DNA from 3 places in the Paenibacillus pabuli genome. Region 2 is predicted to be linked to each of the others. Evidence: predicted binding sites of a transcription regulator. Region 2 holds the regulator's gene; each other region holds the start of a gene.

Region 1 (3,281 bases), 930 kb from region 2:
GAAGAAGCCATCGTGTACTTCAACATCGCCATCGAAGCGACCTTGAGTTGTATCATATTTGAGCAAATGAGCCAGCATTTTAGCGTCAGTCAAGTCGTTGATTGCTACTACTTCAATGCCCTCTACATTTTGAATACGGCGGAATGCCAAGCGACCAATACGTCCAAAACCGTTAATACCTACTTTAATCATGAGTAAGTTCCTCCCAAGTTTTGATTTAATTTTTTTATGAAGCTTATATATTCAAGACAGACGGTGAAGTCCGTCAAGACAACAAGAATTGTGGTAAAAAAATCTTTATTCCATTTCGGCAACGATGACTTCGGCAGCAGCCTCGTCAATAATCAGAATATCTTCCTGTCCGAATCGCAGTACAGAATGTATGGCAGCCGCCTTGCTTTTGCCACCCGCAATCCCGATGACCACATCGGTCCGTTCAATATCCTGAAGCCGCATGCCCAGAGTGAGCATGGTATGTACCACTTCACCCTGATCGTTAAAATAATAACCGAAGGATTCAGATACAGCTCCTTGCTCCTGAAGCTCTTCAATGATCTCCGTTGCAAGCTTGCGTCTTCGCGCCATCTCCACGGCATCACCGATTCCATGAATTACGATTCGCGACTGTCTGATCAGCTGAAGAATCTCCTGGACGCTAGGGTCCTGAATTAATGATTCATAGGCATGATCGCTAAGCAAATCCGGTACATGCAGGAGTTTATAGTGTGCTCCTACCCGTTTTGCCATCGTCGATGCAATCGTATTGGCCTGAATTTCAAGGCTTTCTCCCAATCCGCCGCGTGCTGGCACGAACCAGACACCTTTCAGCGATGTTGGCGGAGTCAGCTGCTCTGCTACTTCTGCCGTTGTTGATCCGCCTGTAACGGCAACAACATCGTTATCATTCATCACTTGACCAAGAGCTTTCGCTCCGGCCTTACCCAGTTCCCGTTTGGCAAATGGAGAAATGTCCGAATCGCCGGGAACGACAACTACCTTTTGCAGACCGTAGGCTTGCTTGATGCGTTCTTCCAGCTCGGATAATCCGAACAGCTCTTTGGCTACCGGCTCTAACTGCTGCAGCAAATCATGCCCTGCCTCGCTGATCTTCATTCCTGCACTGTCAATTTCAATAAGTCCCTGAGCCTTTAACAAATCGGTCTCAGCCCTCAGAACCCGCTCGGTCATCTGCATGGAATTGGCTAACGTCCTCCTCCCGATCACATCCGATAACATGATCTGGTGCAGAATCGTATACCTCTTCTTCAAGACATCCATGAGATCAGGCAGAAGCTGCTTTTGCACTTCTAAAATCGTTCGCATGCTTTCCACTCCCGCAAGCTTCTCGTTCCAAGCTCTCTTTCATGGCCCTAAAATGTCCCGGGTTAACTTTTTAAGTCCCACGTCTATTCTACCTAAAACTGACGCGACATGCAAGTGTTTCAAAAGCCTTATTTCACAGTGTGTTGGGGCCATTGTACGCGCTTATTTTCACAATCTCCGGCTTCCATGGGAAAGTGCAGACTCGTTCATACCATATATAGAAGGAAAGCAAAATCCACATCTATATATCGCTTCTATTGACTCCAGGATCGCGCTTCGTGCAGCATGTCCAAAACCTCTCTTAGCATTTACTGAAATGCTTTCTTTATCCATTCTTCATCATCATGATCATATTCAGGCCAATCCAAACCATAAGCATGATCATCCTCTTGCAATTCAGCATCTCATGAGCTATAATCATTATTGCTGTCACATCAATGTGCGCCCGTGGTCCAATGGATATGACGTAGGCCTCCGAAGCCTGAGATCCAAGTTCGATTCTTGGCGGGCGCGCCATTCTTAATTAGCAGCTCATAACCCTTTTAACCAACGAAACCGTAAAGGTTTCTTTTTTTTCAAAGTTAGTTTGACTTTCTTTGACTTTTTGTTTGAAATTGTTTATGATGTGGGTAATACGGTAACAGTTTAAATAGATACACTATTCCATGAACATTTCCGAGGAGGTTTTTCACGTGAGTTATATTCCTATGGTCGTTGAACAGAGCAACCGCGGTGAGCGCGCCTATGACATCTATTCCAGATTGCTGAAGGATCGCATTATCTTTCTAGGCAGCGATGTAAATGACGTTGTTGCGAATGCCATCATGGCACAGATGTTGTTCCTCGCTGCGGAAGATCCGGAGAAAGACATTCATCTATACATCAACAGCCCAGGCGGTTCGATTACAGCCGGTATGGCCATTTACGATACAATGCAATTCATCAAACCTGATGTATCTACCATCTGTGTAGGTATGGCTGCTTCCATGGGTGCATTCCTGTTGAACGCTGGTGCAAAAGGCAAACGTTTTGCACTGCCTAACAGTGAAATCATGATTCATCAGCCGCTGGGCGGTGCTCAAGGTCAGGCTTCGGATATCGAAATCCGTGCCCGCCGCATCTTGAAAATGCGTGATACCTTGAACCGCATCATTGCTGAGCGCACGGGTCAACCACTGGAGCGTATCGAGAAAGATACAGACCGTGACTACTTCATGAGCGCTGCTGAAGCTGCAGATTACGGTATCATTGATAAAGTCATCGAAAACGTTGGCTCCCAAGGCGTTTAAGCCAAGGTATCATATTGAAGATATGAGCAACTCGGATTGACCTGCTCATACTACGAAGAAAGCGCCTCTTGTCATGAACATGACGAGGGGCGCTTTTTTTATATCAAGAATGATTTTAATGATTACTCTGGTGCGATTTCACTGAAAGGCTGTGTCCCTTTAGGAAGAAGCTCCTTGTACGTAAACGAGAATTCAGGGAAACCTTCTGCATATGCAGTGTACTCATACAGTTGGAAGAACACAACTACGCCTGTTGGCGTTACATAGAAGTCCTGATCCTTGTTCAAACCTTTGTAGCCGTCCAGGTAACCACCTCGAGCCTTGAGCTGTTCACCGACTTTTTTGCCAAGCGTCTCACGCATGGTCTTGTTATTTTGCAGCACATCATCCAGACTTAGCTCTTTACCTGTATCCAGCGCAAAGGTGTGGCCTGTTCGTGTAGTCATTCCGTGGGCACCGGCATAGTCCTCATAACGCTGAGTAACTAGTCCCAGCACACCATTTTCGTTATACGTCACCACATAGGTGCTCTCAAATGCATACGGGCGTTCTGCGGTTGCGGATCCATATTCTGCAGACTGCTTCTTGAAATCAGCTACGAATGTGTCTACTTCGTTTTTCAACACTTTGTTGATCGCTGCCTCAGCTTCATCGCTAGCAAGTCCACTT
Region 2 (3,281 bases):
TGGATACGAAGATGGTCTTCTTCGTTAATCATAATACTGACGGATTCATCCTCACTGAGAATAACCGCACCATTCTTTGATTCATTCGCAAGACTGGGGCTAATCAAATGTTTCTCCACCAGCACCCGCTTATCGAGATCATCAATATCCATCAGGTCCAAGGTGTGAAAATCTCCAAAGGCATGAACGTCATCATATTGAAGTACTTCGCTCAGCTTATTCAGCACTTCTTCCGATTGCTCATTGGAAGCAAGCATTGGAAATGGGTAATGCTGAAGATTACGTGCGATCCGGACACGGCTGCTAATGACGATTTCGGAATCAGCCGCATCACTGCGCATCCAGTCGCTGAGCGCCTTCTCTGTAAAGCGCAGATTAGGCATTACGCGTCCCTCCTACTCATGACAAACTCTACTCCTGAGCTATTTCTTTTTCAAGTTCCCTGATCTGGTCACGGATTTGAGCCGCCTCTTCAAACTCTTCCTGGGCGATACTCTCCTGAAGATCGCGTTTCAGGTCGGCAATCTGCCGCTTCACTTTGATGCGACCACCAGCTCGTGCAGGCACTTTGCCCACATGGGTTGTGCTGCCATGGACCCTTTTAAAGAGTGGATCCAGACGACTGTCAAAATATTTATAACAAGAACTGCAGCCGAATCGGCCGATTTTGCTAAACTGTGAGTAAGTCATGCCGCACTCTTCACAACGAAGAGTCTGAGCAGGGGGTGCCCCAGCATTTCCATTCTTGGGTTCGAAATCAAGCAACCCGGACAACAGATTGTGAATGGAAAATCCATTCGATGTTCCCGGAATCATTTCTCCCTTTTCACGGGCACATGACTCACAAATATGGAATTCCGTCTTCTCTCCATTCACGATTTTGGTGAAATGAAGTGTCGCCGGACGTTTGTCGCATTCTTGGCACAGCATTTAGGATGTACCTCCTTGATCCCGATAGTTTTCATTTACCGAGCAAAGATATTAACATCGCCTTTAACATTCTGGCACGAATTTGATCCCGGTAAGGAAGTTTGACCAATAAAATTTCTCTTGATACAGCTGCACGCATCAACCCGGCTTCCCGTTTACTCAGAAAACGTGCTTCTTCCAGTTGATAAATCAAGCCTTCGGCAGCTGTCTGTCCAATCTCATCCCCGATGCTATGGTGCAGATGATTATGCAGAGCAGAGTGAGCCGGCAATTCAATCCGCTGTATGCGGACATAACCGCCACCACCACGTTTACTCTCAACCAAATATCCTTTTTCAAGAGTAAAGCGTGTGCTAATTACATAGTTGATCTGGGATGGTACGCATGAGAATTGATCTGCAAGATCATTACGCTGAATTTCAACCATTCCTTCGGGACTTTCATGCAAAATACTCTTCAGATATTGTTCGATAATATCAGAGATATTACGCATCCACTCATCCTCCACTGTCTGAAACGTTAAGTCAATAAGGACCCACACGCCCCCACAGAGTGCACCTTCTCAACCCATTTAACCAATCAGGGAAACGACGAATCTTGAATTCCGCTGGTTTATTCGGGAGAGCAAGGACGCACGAAGGTCCTCTTGGTACTGCCTCTTTCCGATGATATCCAAACTCCATTTAAATGTTCCTCATCACCGGAATGTAGAAAGAAAGCTACGTAAGTATTTAACCTTCAGTTGACTTTGACTTTCTTTGACTTTATATACATTATAGCATATTTTGTGGTTTTGCCAAGTGGGGTCACTATTCATTTTTTACGATTTTACACGAAATATTCCCCAGACACAAAAAAACCTCTCCAAAAAAGCCGGAGAAGTTCATTTGTCTCACTGTAGCACTGTTTTTCTATTAATATGAAAAGAGAAGGCAGCCAAATGATTTGGCGCTGGATATGCTCATAAACACACTTGGAAAATCAGAAGAAATCCATCAGGTAGGTATGGCGAACAGGTATCGCTTTTTCCAAAGCCTGAATATCCTCTTCCGAGCCTTGAATCCTGTCGATTCGGGCCATCTCAGCGGGTCTGCGATACCCCATCAACACTGCCGTTAGCGATTGGATGTTAAGTCTGATATGCTGAGCAGGCTGATCTTCCGTAGTAAGCTCCCCTTTTTTCCAGATGGAAGCTGTTCCGTTCATAGCCACGTTCAATTCCCAAACCCCTTCATTCCACGGTGCATGTGCGTCTTCTACCTCAAGCTGAATCTGTACCGGAGAGTCTTGGCTTGCAAAAGGATACTGCGAAATGAACTGCTCCACACTAACGATTCTCGCCATAAAGTATGGGGTAACCTCCTGCTGAATCCGTGGATTATCCAGTTGAAAGGCCAGTGTATCGTTCGCAGGCGCTTTTAACGTCACTTCATCAATCATCGAGTCATGGTTGGCGATAAATGTCCACAGCCCTTGTCTTGCCTCTTCATTTAGATGCACCAACTCACCAATGGTAAACTTTCTATCCTTGACCTCGTAAAGTACGTAGCCTTGTGGCAGTCCTGCTTCATCATAGTAAACAGCCCGCTGGCTCCCCTTCTTGGCATAAACTGAATTTTCCCACCAAGCATCATCTCGGCTTAAGGTTCCGTTGTAACGTTCTGCATACGTATCATATACCTCTTTCAGCACCGATAGCTCTGGATTGCCCCGCCGGAGAGTACCGGTAGTTGGCTTCTTCGTAGGTAATTGATCGGTAGACATCTTATAATTTTTAAACTCTACATATGTCTCCCATCCATATTTCCGATAAAAAGCAAACGAGAACGGATGCAGGAAGGAAATACTTTGTTTATTCCGATTCATCTCTTCCAATGCAAATTTAAGCAGCCCTGCTACCCAACCTTTGCGCCGGTATTCCGGCCATGTTGCTACACCCGCAATACCGCCCATCGCAAATGATCGACCTTGAATATAAGTTTGAAAAGGAATGATCTGAAGCTTGGCTCCAACTTGTCCATCCTCATATACTCCCAACACATTGTGTGAGTTGAATTCCTCACGGCGCTTTTCAAGCTGTTCCTCATTTAATTCAAACTGAAAAGCGTACTCCGAAAGCGTCATACACGCTTCGAAATCATCATTGGTTAATTTGCGAATATCCATAACATCCTGCACCCCATTCTTCAGAATTGTAAGCGAATCAAATTGCGTCCTTAAATGTGATGTATGTATCTTCTATGAGTGTGTCAGAGGCGTCGTACAAAGTCAAATAAGAGGTGCATAAGCATCTCCCGCCATAAATCATATGTAGATAGTTAGTAAAAGCACACAGTAAAATAAACAAAATA
Region 3 (3,281 bases), on a different contig from region 2:
ATGGGCAGCAGCACTACATATGACCGTTGCAGACAGTCTGGGAGGCTCCCACGACGAAGAAGACACCCGTTCAATGTATGCTGTAACAGGAGCGATGCGCTTCCGTCTGGAGCAGGCATACCGTTCGATGAAGCAGTTTGTTTCTGCAGGTTTGGGGGGCCAATAAGGGCCGGAAACGTTTACCTCAAACCGCATCAAGGGATTCCCCTTGAAAAAGAATGTAATCTTGTTTATACTAAAATGGTTATTTTGTACGTGATCGCCTACGTGAACATGTGAATTTTGGAGGGGAAAGTATACAATGAAAGCAACTTGGGAAAAGATAGAGAAGAACCTTGGGGTTCTTGAAGTTGAAGTTGGTGCAGATCGTGTAACTGCAGCACTCGACAAAGCTTTTAATAAAGTAGTAAAACAAGCGAACGTACCTGGATTCCGTAAAGGTAAAGTTCCACGTCCAATCTTCGAAGCTCGTTTCGGTGTAGAAAGCCTGTATCAAGAAGCAATCGACATTTTGCTTCCTGAAGCTTACACAGAAGCTATCGACCAAACAGATATTTTCCCGGTTGATCGTCCGGATGTAGATATCGAACAATTCGCTAAAGGACAAGCATTCAAGTTCAAAGCAAAAGTAACAGTGAAACCTGAAGTTACCCTGGGTGACTACAAAGGAATCGAAGTTGCTGTAGCTAAAGGCGAAGTAACAGATGCAGAAGTAACTGAAGAGCTTGAGCGTCTTCAACAACGTCACGCTGAACTCGTTGTTATCGACGAAGGTTCCGCACAAAACGGCGACGTTGCAGTTATCGACTTCGATGGTTCCGTTGATGGCGTGCCATTCGAAGGCGGACAAGCTGAGCGTTATTCCTTGGAACTGGGTTCCAACACATTTATTCCAGGATTTGAAGAGCAGGTTGTGGGTCTGTCCACAGGCGACTTCAAAGACGTAGAAGTAACTTTCCCAGAGAGCTACCACGCAGCAGAACTTGCTGGCAAACAAGCGGTATTCAAAGTGAAAGTACACGAAATCAAACGCAAACAACTGCCAGAACTGGATGATGAGTTTGCAAAAGATGTCAGCGAATTTGATACTCTGGAAGAGTACAAAGCTGATCTGAAAACACAACTCGATTCCCGCAAAGCAGATGAGTTCAAAGCAGCTCAAGAAAATGCGGTTGTAGAAAAAGTAGCAGAAAATGCTGAAGTGGACATCCCTTCTGCAATGGTTGACAGCGAAGTGCAAAACATGATGCGTGATTTTGACAACCGTCTGCGCAACCAAGGCATGAACCTGGAAATGTTCCTGAGCTTCTCCGGTCAAACACAAGCTGACCTGAGAGGACAAATGCAAGACGATGCTTCCAAACGCGTTCGCAACAACCTGGTTCTTGAAGCTGTAGGTAAAGCGGAAAATATCGAAGTATCTGACGAAGAAGTGAATCAAGAACTCGAAAAAATGGCTGAATCCTACAAGCGTCCTGCTGAAGAGATTCGTGGCATTCTTGAGAGCAATGGTTCCCTCGACAGCCTTCGCGATGAAGTTAAACTGCGCAAAACGATCGATGTTCTCGTTGAGAACAGCAAAGTTGTAGAGCCAGTTGAAGCTCCTGCTGAAGAAGCTGCTGCAGAAACTGACGAAAAATAAGACAAGCTGTGAAGTAACATACAGCTGAATAAACGATAAGGCACGTGAATCATTGCGTGCCTTATTTTTAAATTATGGCATCCATTTTATAGATGATTCAGTAATAATATGGTTGGTTATAATGTGTGGTAGGGTTGTACTGCTTCAAGCTCCTATGTACTTCATGCAAATAAAATAAAGGTTAAACGGCATAGGATTCCTTCGATTTGCACATACATAGAAAACATGGTTAAATATGATCAGGCTAAAAAGTAAACTAACTTATGCTTGACACTACTTGTGAAAAATGACATTGTCACAGGAACGTGTTAGAATGAATTTGGGTTTGCTTTACAGGTAGCCTATGTCTAATTACATGTAGAAAAGAGGTTGGTCTCATGAGTCTGGTGCCAATGGTTGTGGAACAAACCAATCGAGGCGAACGGTCTTACGATATATATTCGCGTTTGCTGAAGGATCGCATTATTTTTCTAACCAGTGCGATTGATGACGATGTAGCCAATCTTGTCATAGCACAGCTTTTATTTTTGGCAGCCGACGATCCTGAGAAGGATATCAGCTTGTACATTAATTCACCTGGTGGTTCTGTCACCGCAGGGATGGGTATATACGATACGATGCAGTATATCAAGCCGGATGTATCTACCATTTGCGTAGGGATGGCAGCAAGCATGGGTTCGTTGTTGTTAACGGCCGGTGCGCCTGGTAAACGATATGCGCTCACCAATAGCGAAGTGATGATTCACCAACCGCTTGGCGGCGTTCAGGGACAGGCTGCGGATATTAAAATCCACGCCGAATGGATTATTAAAACACGTCAGAAACTGAATCAAATATACGTCGATCGTACAGGTCAGCCCCTTGAGAAAATTGAGCGGGACACGGACCGTGACTTTTTCATGAGTGCGGAAGAAGCCAAAGCGTACGGCATTATTGACCAGGTGCTCAGCAGACCGATCAATTCCTAAAGGGGTGGTTTCATGTTTAAATTTAACGATGAGAAAGGGCAACTGAAATGCTCTTTTTGCGGTAAATCTCAAGAACAGGTGCGCAAGCTGGTCGCTGGACCAGGGGTGTACATTTGTGATGAATGTATCGAACTTTGCACCGAAATCGTTGAGGAAGAGCTCGGTCATGACGAAGAATTGGACCTCAAAGATATACCGAAACCAAAAGAAATCCGCGATATTCTGGATCAATACGTTATTGGACAGGATCAGGCGAAGAAGTCTTTGTCTGTAGCGGTTTACAATCACTATAAACGGATCAATACACAAAGCAAGATCGAGGACGTTGAATTGCAAAAGAGTAACATTTTGCTACTTGGACCTACAGGTTCCGGTAAAACGTTGCTTGCGCAAACGATGGCCAAAATCCTCAATGTTCCTTTTGCTATTGCTGATGCGACTTCATTGACTGAAGCCGGTTATGTCGGCGAAGACGTAGAGAACATTCTGCTCAAGCTGATTCAGGCTGCTGACTATGATGTGGAAAAAGCAGAGCGCGGTATCATTTATATCGATGAAATTGATAAAGTAGCCCGTAAATCCGAGAACCCGTCCATTACACGTGACGTATCGGGTGAAGGGGTACAACAAGCATTGCTGAAAATCCTGGAAGGAACGGTTGCTTCTGTACC

Evidence for each region. The regulator CtsR, encoded in region 2, represses protease genes until heat stress. The targets are predictions, from matches to a motif close to ATGGTCAATAAAGGTCAAACA.
Region 1: clpP (ATP-dependent Clp endopeptidase proteolytic subunit ClpP) is a predicted target of CtsR. The motif match lies at 1,907-1,927, and genes of this name have one in related genera.
Region 3: clpP (ATP-dependent Clp endopeptidase proteolytic subunit ClpP) is a predicted target of CtsR. The motif match lies at 1,810-1,830, and genes of this name have one in related genera.

Annotation. Positions count from the first base shown of each region.
Region 1 is NZ_JBDOIO010000005.1:992,840-996,120, reverse strand. It holds gene gap (type I glyceraldehyde-3-phosphate dehydrogenase) at 1-192, opposite strand, end outside; gene ABGV42_RS31260 (sugar-binding transcriptional regulator) at 298-1,323, opposite strand; tRNA gene ABGV42_RS31255 (tRNA-Arg) at 1,765-1,839, shown strand; gene clpP (ATP-dependent Clp endopeptidase proteolytic subunit ClpP) at 2,016-2,612, shown strand; gene ABGV42_RS31245 (PdaC/SigV domain-containing protein) at 2,735-3,281, opposite strand, start outside.
Region 2 is NZ_JBDOIO010000005.1:65,840-69,120, forward strand. It holds gene ABGV42_RS27180 (protein arginine kinase) at 1-383, opposite strand, end outside; gene ABGV42_RS27185 (UvrB/UvrC motif-containing protein) at 412-930, opposite strand; gene ABGV42_RS27190 (CtsR family transcriptional regulator) at 962-1,423, opposite strand; gene ABGV42_RS27195 (GNAT family N-acetyltransferase) at 1,912-3,096, opposite strand.
Region 3 is NZ_JBDOIO010000004.1:475,115-478,395, forward strand. It holds gene ABGV42_RS21730 (hypothetical protein) at 1-166, shown strand, start outside; gene tig (trigger factor) at 302-1,642, shown strand; gene clpP (ATP-dependent Clp endopeptidase proteolytic subunit ClpP) at 2,020-2,610, shown strand; gene clpX (ATP-dependent protease ATP-binding subunit ClpX) at 2,623-3,281, shown strand, end outside.